3 linked regions of the Variovorax paradoxus genome follow. The protein of the gene in region 2 binds, or shares a complex with, the protein of the main gene of each other region. Links are inferred from orthologs where the notes say so. Each region holds a gene or a part of one and is shown on either strand. Other genes may lie near its edges.

Evidence for each region.
Region 1: the proteins of accD (region 2) and QFZ47_RS24020 are in contact, whole or in part, in a solved structure (PDB 8UXZ), measured with the Escherichia coli proteins. The link is inferred for Variovorax paradoxus from one-to-one orthologs.
Region 3: the proteins of accD (region 2) and accB are in contact, whole or in part, in a solved structure (PDB 8UXZ), measured with the Escherichia coli proteins. The link is inferred for Variovorax paradoxus from one-to-one orthologs.

Annotation. Positions count from the first base shown.
Region 1 is NZ_JAUSXL010000002.1:4,328,844-4,332,686, reverse strand. The notes cover bases 868-3,814. They hold QFZ47_RS24020 (acetyl-CoA carboxylase carboxyltransferase subunit alpha), read right to left. Parts: upstream 2,858-3,814; coding sequence 1,877-2,857; downstream 868-1,876. Other genes in these bases: cysS (cysteine--tRNA ligase), read right to left, coding at 3,545-3,814; QFZ47_RS24015 (DNA-3-methyladenine glycosylase family protein), read right to left, coding at 2,874-3,527; tilS (tRNA lysidine(34) synthetase TilS), read right to left, coding at 876-1,853. Outside these bases: QFZ47_RS24030 (aspartate kinase), read right to left, coding at 1-805; more of cysS, read right to left, coding at 3,815-3,843. UniProt on the Escherichia coli protein: Component of the acetyl coenzyme A carboxylase (ACC) complex. First, biotin carboxylase catalyzes the carboxylation of biotin on its carrier protein (BCCP) and then the CO(2) group is transferred by the carboxyltransferase to acetyl-CoA to form malonyl-CoA.
Region 2 is NZ_JAUSXL010000002.1:477,745-482,149, forward strand. The notes cover bases 1,250-4,005. They hold accD (acetyl-CoA carboxylase, carboxyltransferase subunit beta), read left to right. Parts: upstream 1,250-2,069; coding sequence 2,070-2,942; downstream 2,943-4,005. Other genes in these bases: trpA (tryptophan synthase subunit alpha), read left to right, coding at 1,250-1,975; QFZ47_RS06060 (YggT family protein), read right to left, coding at 3,091-3,651; QFZ47_RS06065 (LON peptidase substrate-binding domain-containing protein), read left to right, coding at 3,701-4,005. Also shown: trpB (tryptophan synthase subunit beta), read left to right, coding at 1-1,130; more of trpA, read left to right, coding at 1,130-1,249; more of QFZ47_RS06065, read left to right, coding at 4,006-4,348.
Region 3 is NZ_JAUSXL010000002.1:1,011,167-1,015,001, reverse strand. Bases 30-2,968 are described here. They hold accB (acetyl-CoA carboxylase biotin carboxyl carrier protein), read left to right. Parts: upstream 30-1,239; coding sequence 1,240-1,698; downstream 1,699-2,968. Other genes in these bases: accC (acetyl-CoA carboxylase biotin carboxylase subunit), read left to right, coding at 1,819-2,968; QFZ47_RS08535 (TlpA family protein disulfide reductase), read left to right, coding at 594-1,139; QFZ47_RS08540 (hypothetical protein), read left to right, coding at 30-593. Outside these bases: more of QFZ47_RS08540, read left to right, coding at 1-29; more of accC, read left to right, coding at 2,969-3,168; prmA (50S ribosomal protein L11 methyltransferase), read left to right, coding at 3,184-3,835. UniProt on the Escherichia coli protein: This protein is a component of the acetyl coenzyme A carboxylase complex; first, biotin carboxylase catalyzes the carboxylation of the carrier protein and then the transcarboxylase transfers the carboxyl group to form malonyl-CoA.

The sequences.
Region 1 (3,843 bases), 3.8 Mb from region 2 along the record:
TGCCGGATACGACGGCTTGTTCCATGTTTTCGTCTTCCTCGAAAGTGATCAGCGTGCCGGACTTGGCCTCTTCATTGATGTCGATGTCCCACGGCGTGAAGCTCGAGAGCACACGCAGCGGCACCTTGTACTTGCCGGCGAATTCCACCGAGCGGATCTGCAGCACCTTGGAGCCCAGGCTCGCCATCTCGAGCATCTCTTCGAAGCTCACGGTCGAGAGGCGGCGCGCATCGGGCTCCACGCGCGGATCGGTGGTGTAGACGCCGTCGACGTCGGTGTAGATCAGGCACTCGTGCGCCTTCATCGCGGCTGCAATGGCCACGGCCGAGGTGTCGCTGCCGCCGCGGCCCAGCGTGGTGATGTTGCCGTTGTCGTCCACGCCCTGGAAGCCGGTGATGACCACGACCTTGCCGGCGTCGAGGTCGGCGCGCACTCGCTCGTCGTCGATGCTCTCGATGCGCGCCTTGGTGTAGGAGTTGTCGGTACGCACCGACACCTGCCAACCCGCGTAGCTCACGGCCTCCATGCCTTCGGCCTGCAGCGCAATGGCCAGCAGCGCGGATGAAGCCTGCTCGCCGGTCGAGGCGAGCATGTCGAGCTCGCGCCCGTGGGCGTCGCTCGGTTTGCTCGGCGCAAGCTCCTTGGCCAGGCCGAGCAGGCGATTGGTTTCGCCGCTCATGGCACTCGGGACCACGATCATCTGGTGGCCGGCGCGCGCCCACTTGGCAACGCGCTTGGCGACATTCTTGATGCGCTCGGTCGAGCCCATCGACGTACCGCCGTATTTGTGAACGATCAATGCCATGGGTGAATTCAGAGAAATGGGAAGGGCCGCCGCTGCACTCCCGAGTGCCAGCGCGGCGCCCTGCAAGCCGTCAGCGCGAAGCCTTGGGCGAGGGCCCGGAATTGTACCAATGCAGCAGATCGCCCATGCGCAGGGCGAATCCTTGGGCCACCTTGAGGTGGATCCGGTGGCCGCGGGTGGTGCAGGCGCGGACCTGGTCCAGCAACTGGTCGAGCTGCGCCGCGCTGGGCGCGCAGCCGTGCGCCAGCATCAGCCAGTGCCGCAGCACATTGGCCTGCCGCGCACGCGAAAGCGCCTGCAGCGCGGCGATGCGGGGCGGGTTGCCCACCACGGCCAGATCCTGCGCCGCGAGTTCGCCCAGCAGCTCCTGCGCCTGCGCGGCGTGGCCGATGCTGCGGGCGAAGGTGGCGCGGAATTGGGGAAAAGTCTGCGCCAGCGCAGGCAGCAGCACGGCGCGGATCCGGTTGCGGGTGTAGCGCTCGTCCTCGTTGGTCGGGTCTTCGATCCAGGGCAGGTCGAGGTCTTTCAGCCATGCCCGAATGTCGGCGCCGGGCACCGCCAGGAGCGGACGGTAGATGTCCAGACCGTTGCGCCGTGCATGCGCGGGCATGGCGGCCAGGCCCGGCAGGCCCGCGCCCCTGGAAAGAGCTAGCAGAAGGGTTTCGACCTGGTCATCGGCATGGTGCCCCAGGGCTATGGATTCGATAGCGCCAAGCGCCGTATCCATGCGCGCCATCGCTGCAAAGGCGTCATAGCGGGCGCGGCGTGCCGCATCCTCGGGGCTGTCGCCCCGCGCGTGGCGTGCGTCCACGCGGTGCACCACCAGCGGCACGCCGAGGCGCTCGCACACGGCAGCGCAATGGCGTTCGAAGTCATCGGCCGCAGCCTGCAGGCCATGGTGCACATGAAAGGCAAGCACCTGCCCCGGCCAGGCCGATGCGCACGCAGCCAGCAACGCCGTGGAATCCGCACCGCCGCTGAAGCCCACCGCCAGCGGCAGATGCGCCGGCTCGAACGCGGCCATGGCGCGTTCGAAGGCTTCGTTCATGGAGGAGCAGCGCGCTGGCTTGCTTACCTGCCGGTGTCGGCCTTGGTGTCGTTGAAGCGCCCGTAGCTCTGCAGGCGTTCGTAGCGGCGATCGAGCAGTTCCTTCGGCTTCAGGTCGCTGACCTGGCGGAAGGCGTCGTTGAGCGCACGCTTGAGGAAAGCGGCCATCTGGCGATGGTCGCGGTGCGCGCCGCCGACCGGTTCGTTCACGATCTTGTCGACCAGGCCCAGCGCCTTCAGGCGGTGCGCGGTGATGCCGAGGGCATCGGCCGCTTCCTGCGCCTTGTCGCTGGTCTTCCAGAGAATGGAGGCGCAGCCTTCCGGGCTGATGACCGAGTAGATCGAATACTGCAGCATCACGAGCTGGTCGCCCACCGAAATGGCCAGCGCGCCGCCGGAGCCGCCTTCGCCGATGATGGTGACGATGATCGGCACCTCGAGCTGCGCCATTTCGTAGATGTTGCGGCCGATGGCTTCGGACTGGCAGCGCTCCTCGGCGTCGATGCCCGGATAGGCGCCGGGCGTATCCACGAAGGTGAAGACCGGCAGCTTGAACTTCTCGGCCGTCTTCATGAGGCGCAGCGCCTTGCGGTAGCCCTCGGGCTTGCTCATGCCGAAGTTGCGCGCGGTGCGCTCCTTGGTGTCGCGCCCCTTCTGGTGGCCGAGCACCATGCACGGCGTGCCGTTGAAGCGCGCCAGGCCGCCCACGATGGAGAGGTCGTCGGAAAAGTGCCGGTCGCCATGCAGTTCGACGAAGTCGGTGAAGATTTCGTTGACGTAGTCGAGCGTGTAGGGGCGCTCCGGATGCCGCGCGATCTTGGTGATCTGCCAGGGCGTCAGGTCGCTGTAGATGTCTTTGGTGAGCTGCTGGCTTTTCTTGCCGAGCTGGTCGATTTCCTCCGAGATGTCGACCGCCGATTCGGTCTGTACATAGCGCAGTTCTTCGATCTTTGTTTCGAGTTCAGCAATGGGCTGCTCGAAGTCGAGGAAGGTTCGTTTCGCCAACGTCTTCTCCTGTTGTTCAGTATGCGACCGGTACCGGGTCGAGCGATCGCCAAATATACCAAGTTGCCACGCTGCAATACGGCGCCCAGGCCACGGCAACGTCGCGGGCATCGCTGCGGCTCACCGGATCGCCCGAAAAATAATTGACGCTGATGCCGTTGAGCAGGCCCAGGTCGTCCACGGGCAGCACGTTGGGGCGCATCAGGTGGAAGATGAGGAACATCTCGGCCGTCCAGCGGCCGATGCCGCGAATGGCCACGAGCTCCTCGATGATGAGCTCGTCCGACATGTCTTTCCATGAATCGACGTGCACGGCGCCCGAATCGAAATGAATGGCCAGGTCGACCAGGTATTCGACCTTGCGCGCCGACAGCCCTGCCCCGCGCATGTCGTCGACCTTGAGCTTGAGCACGTTGGCCGGCGTCAGCTTGCGCGGCAGCAGCGCGAACTTGTCCCACACGGTTTGCGCGGCCTTCACCGAGATCTGCTGGCCCACGATGCTGCGTGCGAGCGTAGTGAACGCATCGCCGCGCGACTCCAGGCAGGCATCGCCGAACTTCGGAATCAGCCGCTTCATCACGCGGTCTTTCTTGGCCAGATGCTTGCAGGCCTCTTCCCAATAATCGGGCGTGAAGATCTGAACCGCCGGATTTTTCGAAGAAGCAGGCATGGGATTGGTGGTTCCGTTCACTGCGCTGCGGCCCAGGTTGTGCCGGTGGGCGAATCCTTGAGCACGATGCCCTGCGCCAGCAGGTCGTTGCGGATGCGGTCGGCTTCGGCGAAATTCTTCGCGGCCTTGGCGGCGGCGCGCGCATCGATCTGCGCCTGGATGGTGGCTTCGTCGAGCGTGGTGCCGGCGCGCAAGAAGCGCGTCGGATCGTCCTGCAGGATGTTCAAGCAGCCGCCGAGCGCCTTCAGCAGCCCGGCCTGCGCGGGCGACTGCGTGCGGTTCACTTCACCCGCCAGGTCGAACAGCACTGCAACGG
Region 2 (4,405 bases):
TCCACTACGAGCTCAAGCACTTCGTCGGCCGGCCCTCGCCGGTCTACCACGCCGCGCGCACCAGCCGCGAGATGGGCGGCGCGCAGATCTACCTCAAGCGCGAAGACCTGAACCACACCGGCGCGCACAAGATCAACAACGTGATCGGCCAGGCGATGCTCGCGCGCCGCATGGGCAAGCCCCGCGTGATCGCCGAAACCGGCGCCGGCCAGCACGGCGTGGCCACCGCCACCATCTGCGCGCGCTACGGCCTCGAATGCGTGGTCTACATGGGCAGCCAGGACGTGAAGCGCCAGAGCCCCAACGTCTACCGCATGAACCTGCTCGGCGCCACGGTGGTGCCGGTGGAGTCGGGCAGCAAGACGCTGAAGGACGCCCTCAACGAGGCCATGCGCGACTGGGTCACGAACGTGGAGAACACCTTCTACATCATCGGCACCGTGGCCGGCCCGCACCCCTACCCGACCATGGTGCGCGACTTCCAGAGCGTGATCGGCACGGAGTGCATCGACCAGATGCCCGCCATGCTGGCAGCCCAGGGCATCACCGGCGAGGCCGAAGGCCGGCAGCCCGACGTGGTGGTGGCCTGCGTGGGCGGCGGCAGCAACGCGATGGGCATCTTCCATCCCTACATTCCGTTCGCGGGCACGCGCCTGATCGGCGTCGAGGCCGCGGGCGAAGGGCTCGACAGCGGCAAGCACTCGGCTTCGATCCTGCGCGGCAGCCCGGGCGTGCTGCACGGCAACCGCACCTACCTTCTGCAGAGCGAAGACGGCCAGATCACCGAAACGCACAGCATCAGCGCCGGGCTCGACTATCCGGGCGTGGGCCCCGAGCATGCCTACCTGGCCGACATCGGCCGCGCCGAGTACGTCGGCATCACCGACATCGAGGCGCTCGAAGCCTTTCACTACCTGTGCCGCACCGAAGGCATCATTCCGGCCCTCGAATCGAGCCACGCCGTGGCCTACGCCATGAAACTCGCAAAGACCATGCGGCCGGACCAGTCGATCCTGGTGAACCTCTCGGGCCGGGGCGACAAGGACATCGGCACTGTGGCCGACCTGTCGGGCGTCGACTTCTACGACCGGCCCTCGATGCGCGGGCTGAGCGTGAAGGGAGGCAAGTGATGAGCCGCATTGCCGCCACCTTCGACGCGCTGAAAAAAGACGGCCGCCGCGCCTTGATTCCTTACGTCACAGCCGGATTCCCTTACGCGGACATCACACCCGAGCTGATGCACGGCATGGTCGAGGCGGGCGCCGACGTGATCGAGCTCGGCGTGCCCTTTTCCGACCCGATGGCCGATGGCCCGGTGATCCAGAAGGCCGGCGAGGCGGCACTGGCTCTGGGCATTGGCATGAAGCAGGTGCTGGCCATGGTGGCCGCCTTCCGCCAGAAGGACGCGGCCACGCCCGTGGTGCTGATGGGCTATGCGAATCCGGTCGAACGCTACGACCTCGTGCACGGCAAGAAGGCCTTCATCCGCGATGCGTCGGCCGCGGGCGTCGACGGCCTGCTGGTGGTCGACTACCCGCCCGAGGAGTGCGAGGACTTCGCGGCCGATCTCAAGGCCGCAGGCATCGACCTGATCTTCCTCTTGGCCCCCACCAGCACCAGCGAGCGCATGGCGCAGGTCGCGCGCATCGCGAGCGGCTATGTCTACTACGTCTCGCTCAAGGGCGTGACGGGCGCCGGCCACCTCGACACCGAAGCGGTTGGCCAGATGATCCCGCGCATCCGCGAGCACGTGGACATTCCGGTGGGCGTGGGCTTCGGCATCCGCGACGCGCGCACGGCGCAGGCCGTGGGTTCGGCCGCGGATGCGGTCGTGATCGGCACGAAGATCATCCAGCTGATCGACGGGCAGCCGCGCGAGAAAGTGGTTCCCGCGGTGCGCGAATTCCTCGCCGGCATCCGCGAGGCGCTCGATGCGCTGCCGGCGGCTACCCCCAAGAACGCGGCTGGCCGATAATCGCTGCTGCCCCTCACCCCCAGCCCCTCTCCCGCGCGCGGGAGAGGGGAGCTAATCGTCAGGAAGGCATCCTTCCTGAGAAATTCGGAGTCCTATGAGCTGGCTTGAAAAACTGCTACCCGCCAAGATCGCACAAACCGACCCGTCGGAGCGCCGCCAGGTGCCCGAGGGCCTGTGGATCAAATGCCCCGCCTGCGAGACCGTTCTCTACAAGACCGACCTCGAGCACAACCAGAATGTCTGCCCGAGCTGCAGCCACCATCACCGCATCGGCGCCCGCGCACGGCTCGATGCCTTCCTCGACGCCGAGGGCCGCTACGAGGTCGGCCAGGAAGTGCTGCCTGTCGACGCACTCAAGTTCAAGGACAGCCGCAAATACCCCGAGCGGCTCAAGGAAGCGCTCGAGAACACCGGCGAGACCGATGCACTGGTCGTCATGGGCGGCTCGGTCCACAGCATCAGCGTGGTCGTGGCCTGCTTCGAGTTCGAATTCATGGGCGGCAGCATGGGCAGCGTGGTCGGCGAACGCTTCGTGCGCGGCGTGGAAACGGCCATCGAACAGAAGGTGCCGTTCATCTGCTTCACGGCCACCGGCGGCGCGCGCATGCAGGAAGGCCTGCTGTCGCTGATGCAGATGGCCAAGACCAATGCGGCGCTCACCCGGCTCGCGAAGAAGGGCCTGCCCTACATCAGCGTGCTGACCGACCCGACCATGGGCGGCGTGAGCGCCGGCTTCGCCTTCGTGGGCGATGTGGTCATTGCCGAGCCCAAGGCGCTGATCGGCTTTGCCGGCCCGCGCGTGATCGAATCGACCGTGCGCGTGACGCTGCCCGAAGGTTTCCAGCGCGCAGAGTTCCTGCAGACCAAGGGCGCGATCGACTTCATCAGCGACCGCCGCGAGCTGCGCAAGACCATTGCGAGCACCCTCGCGATGCTGCTGCGCCAGCCGGCCGACGCAGTGAGCTAGGCTCGCCCCCAGGCTGCGCGGCACTTCGTGTCCGCTTCGCCCTCCCCCTGCCGGGGGCAACACCTGCGGCCCGGCGAAGCCGGTTCCGCGGTGTTTCTGGAATGAGAGCGCACTTGCGCGAGCAAGCACCAGTCGGCACTTGCTTTTCTCAGGCGCCCAGCCGGTAGGCCCAGATCAGCAGGTTGCCCAGCACGATCGCAATCACCTGCAGCACTACGATCGCGGCCAGGGGCGACAGGTCCACGCCGCCGATCAGCGGAATGAACCGGCGGAACGGCCGCACCAGCGGCTCGGCCAGCCGCGAAATGAGGTCGAGCAGCATCGGCGACGCACCCGGTATCCACGACAGCACGGCATAGACCACCAGCAGCGCGGTCAGCCCCGAAACGGCGAGCTGCAGCAGTCCCACCAGTGAAACGAGCGGCAAGGCGGCAATCCGGCCCAGATTTCCGATCAGCAGCCAGAGCAGGAGGAATTTGGCCAGCACCAGCAGCCATGCGGCGATCAGGCTCGCCAGATCCCAGCGCTTGACTGAAGGCACGATGCGGCGCAGCGGCAGCACGATCCAGTCGGTGATCGCAAAGACGAAACGCCCGAGCGGGTTGCCGAACGGCACGCGGTGGTACTGCATGTAAAGGCGCAGAAGGCAGGCGCCGCCGAGCAGGCCGACGATCACGTCGAGAAGGAACGAGGGGATCTGGTAGAGCATGGGGCGTGGTCGTGAGGGGAATGCGATGATAGCCATGCAAGGTTCCTCGATGACCACACAGCCCCTTTTGCATTCACTGCCATTGTTCCCGCTCGGCACGGTCCTGTTTCCGGGGGGCGTGCTTCCACTGCGTATTTTCGAGGTACGTTATCTCGACATGATCGGCAAATGCCGCAAGGCCGATGCGCCCTTCGGCGTGGTCAGCCTCACGAGCGGTAGCGAAGTTCGCAAGGCCGGCGCCGAGGCGGAAAGCTTCGCCGCCGTCGGTACGCTGGCGGTCATCCGCGAATTCGATTCGCCGCAAAGCGGCCTGCTGCAGATCGAATGCGTCGGCACGCAGCGCTTCCGGGTCCGCGCCGCCGAACTGCAGAAATACGGCTTGTGGGTTGCCCAGGCGGAAGCCTTGGCCGAAGACACCGCGCTCGAAATTCCAGGCGATCTCCAGCACACCGCCACGGCGCTGCGGCGCCTTGTCGACACCCTCGAAGAACGACGCCGCGCACAGGGCGCAGAGGCCCCGCGCCTGCCCGTCGGCGAGCCCTATCGGTTCGACGATTGCAGCTGGGTGGCCAACCGCTGGTGCGAACTGGTGCCCATGCAACTCGAACTGCGGCAGCGGCTCATGGAACTCGACAGTCCGCTGATGCGGCTCGAACTGGTCAGCGATCTGCTGGCACGTGCGGGCATCACTGAATAGAGTGCTACTTCTTTCATAGCATTTCGTGCAGGATTGGCGGGCACTGGAGGCCGGTTC
Region 3 (3,835 bases), 530 kb from region 2 along the record:
CGTCCACCAAGCGCGAGATTGCCGCCGCCGCAGCCCGCCTCGTCGTCGAGGAGGGGCTGGAGTACGGTCCGGCCAAGCGCCGGGCGCTGCGCGACCTGGGCCTGTCGTCGCGCACGGCGCTGCCGAACAACGACGAGGTGGAGGCCGAAGTCCGCGACTACATCGCGCTCTATTGCGCCGACACCCAGCCGCAGGAGTTGCGTGCGCTGCGGCAGCTCGCGCTCGAATGGATGGAGCGCATGGCGGCGTTCCGTCCGCACGTGGGAGGCGCGGTCTGGCACGGCACCGCCACGCGGCTGTCAGACATTTATATTCAGTTGTTCTGCGATGATTCCAAGTCGGCCGAGATTGCCCTGATCGATCACCACGTGGACTACGAGCCGCGGATGGTCACGGGCTTTCATGGCGAGCAGGTGGAAGCCCTGAGCGTTCATGCCGCAAGCCGTGCATTGGGCGAGGAAATCGGGGTGCACCTGCTGGTGTACGACCTTGACGACCTGCGCGGGGCACTCCGGTCCGACGCTCAGGGGCGGGCGCCGCGCGGCGACCTCGCGGCGCTGCGCCGGCTGATCGAAAGTGAAAAGGACAAGTGAATGACTTCTTCGCCCACACGGCGAGGCCTCCTCTATGGCGGCGTGGCAGTCGCGGCCGCTGCGGCCGGCCTGGGCGGCGCATGGTGGCGTGAGCGCGGCAGCGGCCCCCAGGGCGAAGTGCTGGAGGCGAGCTTCTGGAGCCAGCGTTTCGAGCGGCCGGAGGGCGGCGAACTGCTTCTTTCCGATTTGCGTGGCAAACCGCTGCTGCTCAACTTCTGGGCCACGTGGTGTCCGCCCTGCGTGGAAGAAATGCCGATGATCGATCGCTTCTTTCGCGAACATGGCGCGAACGGCTGGCAAGTGGTTGGCTTGGCGATCGATCAGCCCAGTGCGGTCCGTAAATTCCTGCAAAAGACGCCGGTCAGTTATCCCACGGGCTTGGCCGGCCTGCAGGGAACGGAACTGGTCAAGAGCCTGGGCAACACCGGTGGCGGATTGCCTTTCACGCTGGTCCTCAATGGCGCAGGTGCGGTGGCGGCTCGTAAAATGGGCAAGCTTGAAGCGGCCGACCTGGACGCTTGGCGGCGTGAACTGGTTCACGGTTAGAATCAGATACACAATCGGCATTTAGCCGCCAATCGCTATAAATCACCGATTTTTAGCCAAGTTACATCCTATTGACCGGCAAAGTCGGCACTGGAGCTCCATGGATCTGCGCAAACTCAAGACACTGATCGATTTGGTGTCGGAATCCAATATTTCCGAACTGGAAATCACCGAAACCGAAGGCAAGGTTCGCATCGTCAAGGGCGGCGGCGCTGCCCCGGTGCAATATGTACAGACCGTGGCGGCACCTGCTGCTGCTCCCGCTGGCGGCGCGCCGGCGGCACCCGCGCTCGCCAGTGCGCCAGCACCCGAAGCCGCACCGGCCGGCCACGCCATCAAGTCGCCGATGGTAGGTACTTTCTACCGCTCTTCCAGCCCCGGCGCCGCGGCTTTTGTCGAAATCGGCAGCAAGGTCAATGAGGGCGACACGGTCTGCATCATCGAAGCGATGAAGATCCTCAACGAAATCGAAGCCGACAAGTCCGGCACGATCACCCAGATCCTCGGCGAAAACGGCCAGGCGGTCGAATACGGTCAGCCGCTGTTCATCATCGAGTGACCATGTTCAAGAAGATTCTGGTTGCGAACCGGGGGGCTCGCGCCTCGGCGCGGACGGGCGAAGGCCGTCAGATTGCCCTGGCGCGCGCAGCGTGCGGGCGATGCAGCCGCGGGGGCGCACATGTTTAAGAAGATCCTGGTTGCCAATCGCGGCGAAATCGCCCTGCGGATCCAGCGCGCCTGCAGCGAACTCGGCATCAAGGCCGTGATGGTCTATTCCGAAGCCGACCGCGACGCGAAGTACGTCAAGCTCGCGCAAGAAGCCGTGTGCATCGGCCCGGCGCCGTCGTCGCTGAGCTATCTCAACATGCCGGCCATCATCTCGGCGGCCGAGGTCACCGACGCCGAGGCCATTCACCCCGGCTACGGCTTCCTGAGCGAGAACGCCAATTTCGCCGAGCGCGTGGAGCAGAGCGGTTTCCAGTTCATCGGCCCGACGCCCGAAAACATCCGTGTCATGGGCGACAAGGTCTCGGCCAAGCAGGCCATGATCAAGGCCGGCGTGCCGTGCGTGCCAGGCTCCGAGGGCGAGCTCTCGGATGACGCCGCCACCAACAAGCGCATTGCCCGCGCCATCGGCTATCCGGTCATCATCAAGGCGGCAGGCGGCGGCGGCGGCCGCGGCATGCGCGTGGTGCACACCGAGGCCGCGCTGATCAATGCGATCCAGATGACCAAGGCGGAAGCCGGCGCTGCATTCAGCAATCCGGCCGTGTACATGGAGAAGTTCCTCCAGAACCCACGTCACATCGAGATCCAGATCCTCGCGGACAAGCACAAGAATGCGGTCTACCTGGGCGAACGCGACTGCTCCATGCAGCGCCGCCACCAGAAGGTCATCGAGGAATCGCCGGCCCCCGGAGTTCCGCGCAAGCTGATCGAGAAGATCGGCGAGCGTTGCGCCGCGGCCTGCAAGAAAATTGGCTACCGCGGCGCCGGCACCTTCGAGTTCCTCTACGAAAACGGCGAGTTCTATTTCATCGAGATGAACACCCGTGTGCAGGTGGAGCACCCGGTGACCGAGTTCACCACCGGCATCGACATCGTGAAGACGCAGATCATGGTGGCGGCCGGCGAGAAGTTGCCGTTCACGCAGCGCCAGATCGAGATGCGCGGCCACGCCATCGAATGCCGCATCAACGCCGAAGACGCCTGGAAGTTCACGCCGTCGCCGGGCCGCATCACCATGTGGCATCCGCCGGGCGGCCCGGGCGTGCGCGTCGATTCGCATGCATACACCAACTACTTCGTGCCGCCGAACTACGACTCGATGATCGGCAAGATCATCGTCTACGGCGACACGCGCGAGCAGGCCATGGCGCGCATGCGCACGGCGCTGAACGAAACCGTGATCGAAGGCATCCAGACCAACATCCCGCTGCACCGCGAGCTGATGGTCGACGCCAAGTTCATGAGCGGCGGCACCAACATCCACTACCTCGAAGAATGGCTCGCAGCCCACAAGCGCTGAGCCCGCGCACCCGCCATGTTTGAACTTCGCCTCATGGCGCCGGAAGACCGGGTCGAAATGCTCGGCGATGCGCTCGACGCGCTCGATGCGCTGAGCGTGTCGGTGGAAGACGCCGATGCACAGACCGATGCCGAGCAGGCGCTGTTCGGCGAACCCGGCATGCCGCCGCCCAAGGAGGGCTGGCAGCGGTCGCGCGTGATTGCGCTGTTCGCCGACGAGGCCCTTGCGAACGAGGCCGCATCGGTGCTTGCGCTGCAGGACTTCTTCGAAGGCTGCGCGGTGCTCGGCGTGGCACCGGTGCCCGAGCAGGACTGGGTGCGGCTCACCCAATCGCAGTTCGCGCCGGTCGAGATCACGCCCGAATTCTGGATCGTGCCCACCTGGCACGAGCCGCCCGCGCAGGCGAAGCAGGTGATCCGGCTCGACCCCGGGCTTGCCTTCGGCACCGGCACCCATCCCACCACGCGCATGTGCCTGCGCTGGATCGCAAGGCAGGGTTCGTTCGCCGACCAGCGCGTGCTCGACTATGGCTGCGGCTCCGGCATCCTGGCCATTGGCGCGGCGAAGTTCGGCGCGCTCGACATCGATGCCGTCGACATCGACGAGGCGGCTGTTTCGTCGACCCGCCTCAATGCCGAGGCCAACGGCGTGCGCCTGAACGCCGGCC